Synechococcus elongatus PCC 11801: one gene and its partner. The protein of the gene in region 1 binds, or shares a complex with, the protein of each later gene. Links are inferred from orthologs where the notes say so. Each region holds a gene or a part of one and is shown in the gene's direction. Other genes may lie near its edges.

Evidence for each region.
Region 2: the proteins of rodA (region 1) and mrdA are in contact, whole or in part, in a crystal structure (PDB 6PL5), measured with the Thermus thermophilus proteins. The link is inferred for Synechococcus elongatus PCC 11801 from one-to-one orthologs. Residues at the interface, in WP_223903423.1 of Thermus thermophilus: Phe161, Val165, Phe168, Val169, Leu172, Pro198, Tyr199, Glu202, Tyr211, Arg212, Asp213, Gln220, Val221, Gln223, Ser224, Ile226, Ala227, Ile228, Gly229, Ser230, Gly266, Phe267, Val270, Leu274, Tyr277, Gly278, Leu281, Phe285, Leu289, Arg297; in WP_223903432.1 of Thermus thermophilus: Arg4, Ile5, His6, Leu8, Ala9, Phe12, Ala15, Leu16, Leu19, Gly20, Arg22, Ala23, Trp24, Leu26, Gln27, Val28, Tyr31, Tyr34, Leu36, Leu43, Thr45, Asp47, Lys156, Gln157, Gly158, Ser160, Val184, Leu201, Glu202.

What each region holds. Positions count from the first base shown.
Region 1 is NZ_CP030139.2:513,156-518,365, forward strand. Bases 1,210-4,135 are described here. They hold rodA (rod shape-determining protein RodA), read left to right. Parts: upstream 1,210-2,002; coding sequence 2,003-3,268; downstream 3,269-4,135. Other genes in these bases: DOP62_RS02420 (Mrp/NBP35 family ATP-binding protein), read left to right, coding at 1,210-1,953; DOP62_RS02430 (DUF3427 domain-containing protein), read right to left, coding at 3,295-4,135. Outside these bases: DOP62_RS02415 (glycosyltransferase), read left to right, coding at 1-755; more of DOP62_RS02420, read left to right, coding at 886-1,209; more of DOP62_RS02430, read right to left, coding at 4,136-5,210. UniProt on the Escherichia coli protein: Peptidoglycan polymerase that is essential for cell wall elongation. Also required for the maintenance of the rod cell shape. Functions probably in conjunction with the penicillin-binding protein 2 (mrdA).
Region 2 is NZ_CP030139.2:2,392,399-2,397,128, reverse strand. What follows is about bases 1,292-4,211. They hold mrdA (penicillin-binding protein 2), read left to right. Parts: upstream 1,292-1,802; coding sequence 1,803-3,620; downstream 3,621-4,211. Other genes in these bases: DOP62_RS11985 (glycosyltransferase), read right to left, coding at 3,575-4,211; DOP62_RS11995 (hypothetical protein), read left to right, coding at 1,360-1,707; DOP62_RS12000 (YheT family hydrolase), read left to right, coding at 1,292-1,325. Outside these bases: bchI (magnesium chelatase ATPase subunit I), read right to left, coding at 1-215; more of DOP62_RS12000, read left to right, coding at 321-1,291; more of DOP62_RS11985, read right to left, coding at 4,212-4,708; DOP62_RS11980 (NAD-dependent epimerase/dehydratase family protein), read right to left, coding at 4,723-4,730. UniProt on the Escherichia coli protein: Catalyzes cross-linking of the peptidoglycan cell wall. Responsible for the determination of the rod shape of the cell. Is probably required for lateral peptidoglycan synthesis and maintenance of the correct diameter during lateral and centripetal growth.

The sequences.
Region 1 (5,210 bases):
AATTGGGCGCAGTTCAAGTGCGAAAGGCGATCACTAATAGTGGCAGCAATTTTTGGACGCGGGGACAGACCGTGGAAATGATGCTCGATGCCTACCTGCAACAACAGCGAGTGGCGATCGGAGGCATTGGCGAGCTGCGGGGCAATGGTCAGTTCATCCGGCGAGCTGCCCTAGAAGGCTGTGGGGGCTTTAACGAAGAAACCATTACTGACGACCTCGATTTAGCGTTCCGGCTCCATCTGGATCACTGGTGGATTGACTGCTGCATTCATCCGGCGGTGCAAGAAGAAGGGGTGGTGCGCAGCCTAGCCCTCTGGCATCAGCGACGCCGTTGGGCCGAAGGAGGCTACCAGCGCTATCTCGACTACTGGCCCTGGTTGATCCGCAACCGTCTGGGAAGCCAACGCAGTTTAGATCTCGCGATCTTTTGGCTGACTCAATACGTCCTGCCCACCGCCGCGATTCCCGACCTCGTTTTTGCCCTGATCCTCAAGCGATCGCCCCTCTATGGCCCGCTCGCAGGTTTGACAGTCGGGCTGACAGTGATCAGTTTGCTGCGTGGCATCCGCCAAGCGCGATCGTCAGAATTGCGTAATCCTTGGCCGATCGGACAGAGCCTGCTCGGCGTGATCTACATGCTGCATTGGGTTCCGGTGATGGCCTACACCACCGCTCGCATGGCCTTCTGGCCGAAACAATTGCGCTGGGTCAAAACCGTCCATGTGGGCGAGACCAGCTCGGTCCCTGTTGCTTAATTATCCCAGTGGAGGCTGGCCGCTAAGGTTCTCTATGGTTCCCCGCCATACATCCCAGGCTCATGCCTGCTGGGTTGGAGAACGCTTGTCTATAAGATAGAGGGCGGTATGCTGTCACGCCCTCGCACCTATGACTTTGACGACCGCGGCTGTTTTGGATGCTCTGCGTCCCGTAGAAGATCCTGAGCTCCGTCGCAGCTTGGTGGAACTCAACATGATTCGCGATGTGGCGATCGCGGGTGATCAGGTTAGTTTTCGGCTGGTTCTGACGACGCCGGCTTGTCCGTTGCGTGAGTTCATCGTGGCAGATTGCGAAAAAGCGGTGAAAGCCCTACCGGGTGTCGCCACTGTCAATATCGACGTTGGGGCCGAAATTCCCCAGCAACGCAGCCTGCCCGATCGCCAAGGCATTGGCGGCGTGCGCAATATTCTGGCGATCTCCAGCGGTAAGGGCGGGGTCGGCAAAAGCACCGTCTCGGTCAACACTGCTGTTGCTCTGGCCAAAGCAGGGGCACGAGTGGGTCTGCTCGATGCGGATATCTACGGACCCAATACCCCCACTATGCTCGGGGTTGCCGATGCTCAGCCGCAGGTCAAGCCCAGTCCTCAAGGGGACATCCTGATTCCGATTGAGACCCACGGAATCAAGCTGGTATCGATGGCCTTTTTGATTGACCCCGATCAGCCGGTGATGTGGCGGGGGCCTATGCTCAACGGCATCATTCGCCAGTTTCTCTATCAGACAGAATGGGGCGAACTGGACTACCTGATCGTTGATATGCCACCGGGAACGGGGGACGCCCAACTGACGCTAGCCCAAGCGGTGCCTCTGGCTGGAGCGGTGATTGTCACAACGCCGCAAACGGTGTCCTTGCTGGATTCGCGCAAGGGCTTACGGATGTTCCAGCAGCTCAAGGTGCCGGTGTTGGGCATTGTCGAGAACATGAGCTTCTTCATTCCGCCGGATCTGCCCGATCGCCGCTACGACATTTTTGGTTCCGGCGGTGGCGAGAAAACCGCTCGCGAGCTAGAAGTGCCCCTGCTAGGGGGTATTCCCCTCGAAATTCCGCTGCGGGAAGGCGGCGACCGCGGTGTACCGATCGTGGTCAGTCAGCCCGAATCCGCCTCGGCACAAGCCTTAACTGCGATCGCCCAAAAGATGGCAGCTGCCATCTCCGTCGCTGCGTTGACGCCATAAGCAAGGCTAGAAAGCTACCCTGCCTTAAGGACTTGCTCTGAGGACATTCATGCTGGCTCGCAGCTTTCGGTTTGGACAGTGGCGCCAACGGTTTGCCTTTCTCGACGCTTGGAAGGATCTAGATCGCTGGCTGCTGTTTATTCCGATCGGGCTGACGCTGCTGGGTGGTCTCCTGATCCGCAGTACTCAAGCCAATCAGGACTTTGCAGACTGGTGGCAACACTGGATTACTGGCGCGGTGGGTGTGGGACTGGCGCTGGCGATCGCCCGTTGGCGCTATGACAACTGGCTGAAGCTGCAGTGGTGGCTCTATGGCGCCACCTGCCTCTCGCTGATTGCGGTGCGCTTTGTGGGAACCACTGCACTGGGAGCCGAACGCTGGATCAGTATTGGCGGCTTCAACGTCCAGCCCTCAGAGTTTGCCAAACCGCTGATGATTGTTGTGCTGGCGGGCATTTTGAGCCGCGAGACCGCCGATCGCCTCCCAGGACTACTGAAAGCGATCGCCATCATGTCAGTCCCTTGGCTGTTGATCTTCCTGCAGCCCAACCTTGGGACGTCCTTGATCTTTGGGGCGATTGTCTTTGGCATGCTCTACTGGGCCAATGCCAAACCAGGTTGGCTCTTATTGATGCTGTCGCCATTGCCCTCAGCCATTTTGTTTGAGGCGCTGCCTTGGGTCTGGCCCATCTGGCTGGGCTGGATGACCTATGTGGGCTGGCAAAGTTTCGCGTGGCACTGGCGTGGCGCGATCGGAGCATTACTGACCAATATTACCAGTGGGGTTGTTGCCGGTTGGGCTTGGGAAAACCTGTTGCAGGACTACCAACGCGACCGGCTGATCCTCTTTCTCGATCCCAACAAGGACCCACTTGGGGGCGGCTATAACCTGATTCAAGCGCGGATTGCGATCGGGGCAGGGGGACTCTGGGGGCAAGGGCTGCATCAGGGCACGCAAACCCAGTTGCGCTTCATTCCAGAGCAGCACACGGACTTCATCTTCTCAGCGGTGGGTGAAGAGTTGGGCTTTGTTGGCTCGATCGCAGTCATCCTGCTGTTCTGGTTGGTGTGCTGGCGGTTGATTGCGATCGCGACCAGTGCCCGCGACAACTTTGGCTCATTGCTGGCGATCGGGGTGCTCTCGATGCTGGTCTTCCAGATTGTCATCAATATTTCGATGACGATTGGACTTGGCCCAGTCACGGGTATTCCGCTGCCTTGGCTCAGCTATGGGCGATCGGCACTTCTCGCCAATTTCATCGCGATTGGCATTGTGGAGTCGGTTTGGCGCTTCCGACAGATCAGCCGCTACTAACTTCCCTCGGTTTTCATCCATGCCGGTCAAACCGCGATCGCGATCGTCGGATAGAGGGCAGCCGGAATTGGGTGATGAAGTCGCCAGCGAATTGCCATCGGGCGATCGCCTTGATGTCTGACGTAATCGGCAAATCCTAGACAGAGAAACGGCAGGGTTTGTCCATTCTGTTGGCGGCTTTCACGGACAAACAAAATCACATGACTGCCACGATCGCGGTGGTGGATATAGCGTTGTCCAGTGGGAGAAGTAGCGCGGGTTGTACTCTGGCTTTCCCAATGAAACTCCGTAGGACTGATGGCATAGTCGTTGTAGCGAGTCGTGGGCGAGAACAGTTTCTCCGACTTTTTCAGAGTGACGAAGAGTAGATCAGTTTGACTCGTTGGCTCAAAATAAACACCTTCACGGCTGAGGTAGCGTTGTTGATCATTGAGCGCTCCAAAGGCGGCCAGAATTTCGGCGCGGCTATAGCGACCGTGCACTTGTAGCGGAATGGGTTGCGTCCAGCTGAGCGGCCGAACTAGATGATCGGTGGATTCCACCAGGAATTCGAACAAGGCTTGCAGTTCTTCCCGAATCGCGATCGCGGCCCAAAAACGTGAAAGCGCTTCAGACAAAGCAACATACTGCTTCCCCGTTCCCCACACTTGCACCATCAGCATTTGCCAGAGACGCTGTTCTCGCGAACTACAGTGCTGCAGATCCGGTGGTGTTGGCTGACTCAACTGTTGCTGATAGAACTGCAGTCGCTGCGGATCATCTATGTGGGAGAGGTTAGCGATCGCACGCCCCAAGCGATCTTCATCGGGATGCGGGGAATCCCGGCGCCAACCAAGGTCGCGCTGCAGACGAGTCCACGATCCGGCCAAGCGATAGAAATCTGCTAACTCTAATCCCAGTGCGGTTAAGAATTCTGGTAAAGAACAGCGGCCAAGACGGGCAGCTTCTTGCAACAGTTGCGATCGCCGGCTCGGTAGGCTCTGCTTGAGATTATCGAGAATGATCCCCTGGGCAACGCGATCGAGTTGCAGACTACAGCCAGCCGGCAGAAAGGGGAATTCCTGCTCTAATTGCTCTTTGAATTGTTGGCGACTGCCCCCCAACAAAGCTCGATAGCGCCAGTCATAGCGAAACTGCCGATGCGCTTGACCAATAAAATCCAAAACAGTCAGGCAGTCTTTACCAGGATGGAGCCGGAGTCCGCGCCCGAGCTGCTGCAGAAAAACCGTGGCAGACTCCGTGGGGCGCAACAGCAGAATCGTATTGATCTCCGGAATATCTAAACCCTCGTTAAACAGATCGACCGCAAAGATAATCTGCAACTCGCCGCGTCGTAATTGCTGAATAGCTTCCTGACGAGTGTGGCGATCGCAAATACCATCCAGGGCGATCGCACCAATGCCAGCTTTTTGAAACTTATACGCCATGTAGTGAGCGTGTTCCACACTGACGCAAAAGCCCAAGGCTCGCATGCGCGAGACATCAGGCACTTTATCGAACAACTCTTTGAGAATTAGCCGGAGCCGAGCATCATCGCCGGTATAGAGCGCACTCAGCTCTTCACTGACATAGCCACCCCGACGCCACTGTAAGCGTGAGAGATCAGTGCTGTCGTGAATCCCGAAATAGTGAAAAGGACAGAGCAAGCCTTGATCTAGAGCTGTCCAGAGACGGAGTTCAGCCGCAATTCGGTTGTCAAACCAATTCAGAATGGTCTCGCCATCACTCCGCTCAGGCGTCGCTGTCAGCCCAAGCAATAGTTGTGGTTGCAGATAGTCCAGCCAGTGACGATAGCTGTCGGCAGCGGCATGGTGAAACTCATCGACAATCACCACGGCAAAGCGATCGGCTGCGAGTTGATTTGGATCGAGGCTGGCCAGGGACTGCACCGAAGCAAAGACATGCTGCCACTGCTGAGGCCGCTGACCATCGACGAGTAGTT
Region 2 (4,730 bases), 1.9 Mb from region 1 along the record:
GGATCCTCTGCCACCACTTCAATTTCAGGCAGCAGATCAGCCAAGGCGCGAATCGTCGTCGATTTGCCGGTGCCGCGATCGCCCATGATCATTACCCCGCCCAATTTGGGGTCGATCACATTCAGCAACAGGGCTAACTTCATCTCCTCCTGGCCGACGATCGCCGTGAAGGGGAAAACAGTGCGGCGGGGCGCAGTCGGAAGAGTCGCAGTCACGGGTAAAGCAACGCTGAGCAAAGACCGTTTTTCATTGTGCCACAGTGCTTATACCCCCTGTCCTGACCGCCACAGAGCAGCGGTTGCAGTCCTGTACTCCTAACCATGCCGCTCCTTACTGATCGCTTTGACTGTCCTCGTCTGTTGCGCCAAGGCTGGCGAATGACGATCGCAGCTTCCTTGATGAGCGATCGCCAACTACCGGAGCCGCAACCGATCTATCAAGGGCAGTGCCTGCTGGGTGCGGATGACGTACCGCTGTGGACAGAACGCGCGATTCCACCCAATCCACGTGGCACATTGATTGCGACCTACGGCATCACAGGATCACTAACAAATCAAGGTTTTCTGCAACGCTGGGCAACGACTGCTTATCAATCCGGCCTCGCCGTTTTACTGTTCGACTGGCGCGCCCACGGGCGATCGCTGGAATTTTCGCCCGTTCTGACCAGTGATGGACTACGGGAAGGTGATGATTTTCTGGCGCTAGCCGCTCAAGCTCGGCAGTTGGGATTGCCAGAACCCTACATTTTCGGCGGCTACTCCTTGGGTGGGCAGCTCGCACTTTGGGGGGCTTGGCGCGGGCTGCAGGAAGGTTGTCCTCCAGCAGCGGTGCTGTCGCTCTGTCCCAATCTGGATGCGGAGCGATCGCTGCCATGGTTACGCAGTACAAGACTCGGTCGCTGGATCGAGCAACGCATCTGTCGTGAGCTGCGGCATCTAGCTATCGAAATTGCCGATCGCCATCCAGGCAGCCTCGCTCCTGCCGCGATCGCCAAAGTCACCACCATTCAAAGCTTTGATGACTATCTTGTTGCACCCCGCCTCGGTTTTCGAGATAGCACCGACTATTACCGCGCCAGCAGTCCTCTGCCCTTTCTCGCCGATCTTCAAGTCCCCGGATTAGTCCTTTACGCTGCAGACGATCCGTTCTTTCATCCCGCGATCGCTCCCGAGCTCGACGCGATCGCACTGAGCAATCCTGTGTTGGACTTTGAAATCACGCGCCACGGCGGCCATGTGGGCTATTGGCAAGGCCGCGATCGCTGGTGGGCGATCGATCGATTCCAAGGCTGGTTGGAAGACTCCGGGACTTTGAACCAACGCTGAGTAGACTGGCGGTACTCCTGCCCTGAAAGTCACTATGACTGTCCTGACCCTCCAACTGAGCAATGGCTCGCTCAGCTTGCCACTCAGTTTGGCGACTGGTCTCCAGCTCAAATCCGTTTTGCAGCAGCTGCTTGATCAGCTACGACAAGCCAGTACCCCACTCAGCCCTGGGCAACGCCCCACGCCACAGCCGAGCACGGATCAACGGCTGAATGTTGGCGATATCAGTTTAGAAGTCTTCTGTAATCCCAATCTTTGGCCGAGTCCCTTTGCCGCCAAAGTTCTGCTGACTGTACGGCAGGGTGAACTGCGGCTCAGCCTTGAAGTAGAACTGAGTCGCCTGCTCGAAGATCTCGATCAGTACTTGGAGTCGATTCGCTAGGGTGGTGCGGTTTGGTGACTGCCCACAGCCAGGGAGCGCAGCCTTTGCGTAGACTGGTTGGGCAATCCTGACCTTAGACCGGCGATCGCATTCCTATGGCGAATCCCCCCTTTAGCAATCGCGACTCAGGCCGCAGTGTTGGCCGTTCCTACCAGTCGCTTTGGCTTTTGCTGGGAATTACCACGATCTTCTTTGGGGCGTTGGGTGGCCGACTCGCCTACATGCAAATTCAGCAAGGCGAGCGAAATCGCGAACTCGCGAACGAAAATCGCATCCATTTGCTGCCACGCTTACCTGAACGAGGGCGCATCCTCGATCGGGAAGGGCGCGTTTTAGCCAGTAGTCGCCATGTCTACTCGCTCTACGTCTGGCCGCTGGCAATTAAAGACGAGCGCTGGCCCGACACCCGCAAGCGGCTCGCCAAGCTGCTCAATCTGCCGGAAAGCACCCTCCAAGCCCGTATCGATCGCCAGAAAGAGAATGCTGCCTATCGCGTGCGACTGGCGCAGAACCTCAGTCAACCCCAAGTCATTGCCTTTGAAGAAAATCGGCGGGACTTCATTGGTGTCGAAATTGACTACGACAGCGTGCGCTACTACCCCAATGGCTCTGTGGCTGCACACGTTTTGGGGTACACCGGCGAGATTTCTGACGAGGAGCTGAAGCGGCGGGAAGGCCAGGGCTATCGACCCGGCGATGTGATTGGTCAAGCTGGGCTAGAAGCTGCTTTTGAGAAACAGCTGCGCGGAGAATGGGGCGGTCAGCAAGTAGAAGTCGACGCTCTCGGCAACGTGGTTCGCATCCTCGGTGATAAAAAAGCGAGGGCAGGCCAAGACGTCAAAATCACCCTCGATCTCGATCTGCAAAAAGCTGCAGAGGCCGCGATCGGTGACACCATGGGCGCGATCGTGGCGATCGATCCTCGGGATGGCAGCATCTTGGCCATGGTCAGCCGCCCCACCTACGATCCCAACGTCTTTGCCACCGAAATCAGCCAAGCCGAATGGGATCGGCTGCAACAGCTAGAGTTTCCCTTCGTCAACCGCGCACTCCAAGCCTTCCCACCCGCCAGCACCTTCAAAATCGTGACGACGGCAGCAGCCTTGGAATCCGGCAAGTACTCGCCTGACACCGTGCTGCAGACCTTTCCCTTCTTGCGGGTCGGTGGCATTCAGTTTTGGGACTGGAATAACGCTGGGTTTGGCCCTCTTAGTTTTGTCGGGGCAATGCGCTACAGCAGCGACACCTTTTTCTACCAAGTAGCGCAACGAATTGGGGGTGAAGCGATCGCCACCATGTGTCGCCGTTTTGGTATGGGTGAACGCACGGGGGTGGAGCTCGCCAGCGAAGAAAGTCGTGGCCTTGTGCCCGACAACGAGTGGAAAGTCAAAAACCTTGATGAAGAGTGGACAGTGGGCGACTCGATCAACATGTCGATTGGTCAGGGCTTCCTTTTGCAGACCCCCCTGCAAGTCGCAGTGATGTTTGCGATTCCGGCCAACAACGGCTTTCGCGTCAAACCGCACTTCCTCAAGGACGATCGCGATAGCAAAGAATGGCGCGAAGACCTCAAACTCAAGCCTTCAACCATGAAGGTGATTCAAGATGGATTGGTCTCAGTTGTGACTGAGGGCACCGGCAAGGCCCTGAATGTACCTAGCCTGCCACCCAATGCCGGCAAAACGGGTACAGCAGAAGATCCCCCGCGGCGATCGCACACTTGGTACGGCGGCTATGCCCCAGTCGACAAGCCCGAGATTGTTGTCGTGTCTTTCAATGAGAACTCCGGCGGCGGCGGCGGCAGCCTTGCTGCCCCAAAAGTTCGCCAGGTGTTTGAGGCCTACTTCCGTAAGAAAGCCCTTCGTGCTCAGGCGGCTAAGGGCAAGCAACCACCCGCCACGACTTCGCAGTAATAGTCTTGGAGTTGTTGAGTAGCAGCACTCCAACTCCAACGCTCAGCCTCTTGGCGAGCTGCCATTCGTAGCGTTTCGCGTTCCATGGGATTGGCCAACAACCGCTGAACTGCAGCGATCGCCCCTTGTTCATCCTCTGGATCAAACAGGAAACCATTGGCGCCATCGCTGACGATGTCAGGAATCCCGCCGGAATTGGCCGCGACTACTGGACAGCCCGCTGCCATCGCTTCTAGCAAGACGAGGCCGAGGGTTTCAGTCCGCGAGGGGAAGACAAAGGCATCCGCAGATGCATAGGCCGCTCCGAGTTGCTCGCCATGCAAATAGCCTATGAAACGGGTTTTGGTACCCGCAAATAATTGCTCCAGTTCAGCGCGATAAGGGCCATCGCCCACCAAGGCCAAGCAAGCTTCTGGATTGGCGTCCAAAATTGGCCGCAGGCGATCGATTTGCTTTTCTGCTGAGAGACGACCAACGTAGAGCAACAGCGGTGCCTCTGGGTTGCCCCCACTGAGGCGATCGCGCATCGCAGCGGAAGCTAAGTCTGGTCGGAACGTTTCGGTATCAACCCCTCGCTGCCAGAGCTGGCAGTGTTCGATGCCGTGCTCGGTCAGTTCTTGCACCATTGCCGTGGAGGTACAAAGGTTGATCGCCGCTTGGTTATGAGCGAGTTTGAGCAACTCCCAAAGCACCCCTTCCAAGACGCCCAAACCGTAGTGCTCCAGATACTTCGGCAGGTGTGTGTGGTAAGAGGCCAACAGCGGCACATTCAGCGCCTTAGCGTAGTAGATACCACCCAGTCCTAGCACTGCCGGATTGACCACATGGATCAGATCTGGACGAAACCGCTCCAAGGCTTTGCCGACTTTGGGCAATGGGAAGGCCAGCTTCAGCTCTGGATAGAGCGGTAGCGGAAACCCCTGAACACCATAGACGCGGGCTCCCTTGTGCTCCCGGATGCCTCCATCTGGACAGAAGACCATGACGGTGTGACCGAGACGCTGCAGGTGGTCGACCGTGTGTCGCAGACGCGTGACAATGCCATCCACCTTCGGCAGAAACGTCTCGGTAAAGAGAGCAATGCGCATAGAAAGAGCGTGAATTAGCGCA